Regions from separate parts of the Undibacterium sp. Di24W genome, predicted to be linked through region 2. Evidence: predicted binding sites of a transcription regulator. Region 2 holds the regulator's gene; the other holds the start of a gene.
What was found. Region 2 encodes FliA, which starts transcription of late flagellar genes. Its sites were predicted from a motif close to CTAAAGTTTNNNNNNNNNNNGCCGNTA; they were not measured.

Region 1: a site for FliA is predicted at 1,623-1,649, ahead of ACO0KZ_RS08710 (flagellin). Genes of this name have one in related genera too.

Annotation. Positions count from the first base shown of each region.
Region 1 covers NZ_JBMPOP010000003.1:551,594-554,066, forward strand. The annotation lists gene ACO0KZ_RS08710 (flagellin) at 1-1,450, opposite strand, end outside; gene ACO0KZ_RS08715 (tetratricopeptide repeat protein) at 1,777-2,473, shown strand, end outside.
Region 2 covers NZ_JBMPOP010000004.1:380,569-383,041, forward strand. The annotation lists gene motD (flagellar motor protein MotD) at 1-504, opposite strand, end outside; gene ACO0KZ_RS10835 (flagellar motor protein) at 520-1,260, opposite strand; gene ACO0KZ_RS10840 (RNA polymerase sigma factor FliA) at 1,242-1,976, opposite strand; gene ACO0KZ_RS10845 (MinD/ParA family ATP-binding protein) at 1,988-2,473, opposite strand, start outside.

The sequences.
Region 1 (2,473 bases), on a different contig from region 2:
CGTTTGCCTGTGCCAAGATCGCTGTACCTGCTTGTTGCAATACCTGACCGCGAGTCAGTGTTGCAGTTTCTGAAGCGAAGTCTGCGTCACGGATACGGCTACGTGAAGCTGTCAAGTTTTCAGATGTTGTTTGCAAGCTCGAAACCGCAGATGAGAAACGGTTTTGATAAGCACCTAAAGAAGCTCGAGAAGTATTGATTGATTGCAATGCGGAATCAATGGTGGTTAATGCCGCTGTCGCTCCCGCCGCCGTACTCAAGTTAAGTGATGAGACGCCCGCGCCGACTGTCACAGTAGCTGAGGTGTAACCGCTTGTAAGGTTGGCCGCTGCCAAGCCGCCGCCAACGCCGTTTGCGACCGTAATACCTGCGGAACTTGTTGAGCTCAAAGTCAAGGTTGACGTTGCGATCGTTGTTACGCCCGATGTTTGAGTCAAGCCAGTATTGGCTGTCACTGCCGCCGCATTGGTACTTGTGACAACGTCAATGTTGCGACCGTCGGCAGCAGTTAGCGCAATGGCGCCTGTCGAAGTGTTGAAAGTAGCTGTCACACCTGTTTGACTGCTAACGGCGTTGATCGCGCCAGAAAGTTGCGCACCACGTCCAGCACCTGTTGTCGATGCAGACAACGCACCGATGTTCACACCGTTGATAGTGATATCACCAGAAGCGATTGCTGTTGCCGAACTGTTAGAGGCGCCAGCAACAGTTGTCGAGCCGACAGTTGCTGTAACACCAGTCTGTCCGCTGACCGCGTTAATTGCTGCCGCTTTTGCGATGCCACTTGCACTGGCATTGACGTTAGACACACCATCAGTTGCACTGGCGCCTACTTGATAGCCGTTAATAGACAGATCGCCAGCTGCAAAGGTGTTAGTCGTTACTGCACCTGCGCCAGTTACTGTCGTCGAGCTAGATGATCCGGCACCAACACCGAGCGCATTGGATTTCGCACTTGCGATTGAGGCTATCGAGATTTGATCATTGCTTGTGCCGTTTGCGCCGACTTGGAAAGTTTGGGAAGAAAACGAGCCATCTAACAGATTAACACCGTTGAAGTTAGTATTACTAGCGACGCGGTTAATTTCAGATATCAACTGCGTTGCTTCGTTGTTCAAGGCCGCACGGTCAGTGACACTGTTAGACGCATTGGCAGACTGTACAGCCAAGTCACGAATACGTTGTAAGTTAGTGCCGATTTGAGATAAAGCACCCTCAGCCGTTTGAGCGAGAGAGATACCGTCATTTGCATTACGAGCGGCTTGGTTCAGACCACCAATTTGTGAAGACAGACGCTCGGAAATCGCTAAACCTGCAGCATCGTCTTTCGCACTATTAATACGCAAACCTGAAGACAGACGTTGTAATGAAGTATTTAATGAACTTTGGGAAGTCGATAAATTGCGTTGTGCATTTAAAGACGCGATATTGGTATTAATAAATGAAGACATGATGGTTCTCCTAACTGGTTAATTCGATTCGACGCTTAGCTTGAACTTCGGTCTGTCTTGTTGACCATTGCACCGCCGTTGCAAACTTTATCGGGCGCTCACCGAAAACATTTAGCGTATTTCCCAAAATAAACTAATATTTTTTTCCTAAAGTAACTCGAGTTTGGTCGCCTATCGGCAGTTTTATTGAAAACTTTAAGGGTGAAACTAAGATATTTTCTTGTGTCTATTTTTGAAATTAAGTCTGATTATCTAGGATAAAATGGTTCACAGTACAGATGACTTTAATTTGTTAATGAGGTTTTTTTGATCGCAAAGGGATACAAATGAGTAAATCGAAAACTTCTAGTACGGCATTGGAACGTCAAATGCGTGAAGTTCGAGATCTCTATGATCAGGGGAAACGTGATTTGGCATATGCGCGAAATCGAGAAATTTTAAATAGTTTCCCAAACTCGGCTGAGGTAAATTATTTTTTTGCTAAGCTCCAATTTGAGATGGGTCTGTATAAAGAGACATTGACCTCGCTCAAGAAAGGATTTTCTTGTCTGGGTATTGCCCCTGAATTCAAAGCCTACTATGAATTGTTAACCAGACTTCAGACCGACCGTGCGATTGACTTGTGGGAAGAGGGGGCTTTATGGTTAATTCAACATTATCCGAAAAATGGCGTGGGCTGGGATTACTATGGTTTGGCTTTATTAGAGAGGGAGAAGTTTGTTGATGCAGAAATTGCTTTCCGTCAAGCACTCGCTTTGCTACCAAATAATCCTCATGTATTGAATAATTTGGCATGTAGTCTTAATTCTCAAGATAGAGGCGCTGAAGCAGAGCGGTTCTTAAGTCGTGTTGTTCAAATCGATCCCAAAATGGCGGTTGCTTATAATAATTTGGGTAATGCACAGAGGATGGTCGGACGTGCTAAGGAGGCGATTACCAATTTTTTAAAGTCATTGGAGCTTGTACCAAATCAAGCCTTTACCTACAACAATTTAGGACTGGCCTACCGTGTAGACGCAAATT
Region 2 (2,473 bases):
AACCTGAATCGAATGGTTGTCAGCTTTGAGTACCTGAGCAATAGCGTTTAGTGCTTGGATGGAGTCAGCATTTAACTTTGCTTCACCGGGTGCAAATAACAAACTAGCATTAATTTCAATTGAAACGCCGCGACTCGTTTGAGTAACTCGAACTTTACCCTCTCGTACCAATGGCTCCAAGACGGTCAAAATGTCTTTAGCAACAGTAGTCATTTTCTCGCGTTCTTTGCGCAAAGACTCGGCATTCCGCGGCTTAATTACCGGAAATTTATCAATCAAGGAAGTTTGAGAATTTTTTAAGTCTGGAATAACGCCACCTGGGACAACAACGGCTCCAAACGCTCCATTCAAAGCATTAGAAAGCACTCGATACTTACCATCATTGACAGAAGATATTGCGTACATCACGACAAAAAAAGCAAACAACAAGGTCATAAAGTCGGCGTAAGATACTAGCCAACGTTCATGATTATCTGGTTCTTCTGCGTATTTTTTACGTGCCATATCAAAGATGTAATTTTATGTCCGATGATTCGACAGTCGCTCTTCAACAATTCGTGGACTGTCGCCTTGCGCTATACTAAAAAAAATATCTGCCAACATCTCACGCCTGACAACTTCTCTTCCCACCATTTCTTTTAATTTATTCGCGACGGGCAGGAAAAAAAGATTCGCGAGGCCCACACCATAAATGGTTGCGACAAACGCAACAGCGATACCGCTACCTAATTTGCTTGGATCAGAGAGATTCTCCATAACGTGAATCAGCCCTAGAACCGCACCCAAAATACCAATGGTTGGAGAATAACCGCCAGCAGCATCCCAGATCTTAATTGCCTGCCGCTGCTCCATTTCATAGAAAGCGATATCAACATCAAGAATTTCTTTAAGCCGTTCGGGATCGACCCCATCGATAACCAGCTTTAATCCTTTTTCTATAAATGGATCTTTTGAAGAACTAATATAGCGTTCCAAGCTCAAAAATCCTTCACGCCGCGCAACCACACTCCAGACCAACGCATCCGTTACATTTTTTTTGCTCTTATCCTCGGGCATCACTGCAATCCACTTGAGCAATTTGATACCACGTATAAAAGTTGGCAGGCGACTTTGAAGCAATACCGCGCCTATGGTACTGACCACCACAATCACGAAAGCTGCAGGCTGAAGCAAAGATGAAAGGTGTCCGCCCTCCAAGACCTGTCCAGAGAGAATGCCTGCAACAACAAGGATAATACCAATTAAGCTAGCCCGGTCCACGCGCGCTCCCTCAAAGATGCCCTCAACCTCGCCACTGCCTGACTATGCAATTGCGATACCCGCGATTCAGAAACACCCATGACCGCGCCGATTTCTTTCAAATTCAGTTCTTGCTCATAGTACAAGCCCATTAATAATTTCTCACGTTCCGGGAGATTATTAATGGCATACACTACCGCATCGCGAAAATCACCATGCAACAAGTCTTGCAAGGGATCACCCGAGCGCTCATCACTACAAAAATGGTCGAGGAAATGCTCTTTCGTGTCCGCGTCATGAAAGTCTTCGTAATACAAAAGTTGATGTCCGCCGCTCTCACCCAATAACTCTTGATAGTCGATAAGATTGAGTTTCAAGTGTTTGGCAACCTCGGTTTCCATAGGTGGTCGCCCCAACCTTTGTTGTAGCTCATTCATCGCAGTTTCAATTTTGCGCATGTTTTGGCGCACACCTCGTGGTAACCAATCGCTACTACGCAGCTCATCCAACATAGCGCCACGTATCCTCTGGATAGCATAAGTCTCAAATTGTGCACCGTGATTGTCTTCATAACGATTCACTGCATCTAGCAAGCCTATCATTCCAGCCTGAACCAGATCATCCACTTCAACACTGGGTGGCAAACGTGCTTTCAATTGATAAGCCAAACGTTTCACTAACGGAGCGTGCTCAGTAAGTATAGAATTTTTATCTGATTTGCCGCTTGCTGTGTACATATATAAACTAGTTAATACTCCAAATGAGCACCTAAAGCAGGTATTGAATTCAATTGAAAACTTCCACTCGCAGAAGACACCAGTTTGTCCGCCATGCGAACAAAAGCATTTGCTGCTTTAGACAATGGAAAAGCGTCAATCACGGCTCGCCCCAATTCAGTGGCTCGCTTCAAATACATATCTTCAGGTACGTAGCCAACAAAGTTCAACTCTACTGCCAAATAGCGCCGAGCGGTTAGCGACAGATTCGAAAATACACGTTGAGCCTGCTCTTCTGTCGCGCCGGATACCACAATATTATAAGTGCGTCTGCCTAAGCGATTGTTCAGGCGTTTGATCAAGCCATAGGCATTAGTGATCGTTGCTGGATCAGTCGACACTTGAATCAACATTTCACTATCATCAAATGAGGACAAAATAAACGAATCGTCGGAGTTCAATTCGCAATCGACCACAACCAAATCGGATCTATTTGCAGCTAGGTCAAACACCTTTGA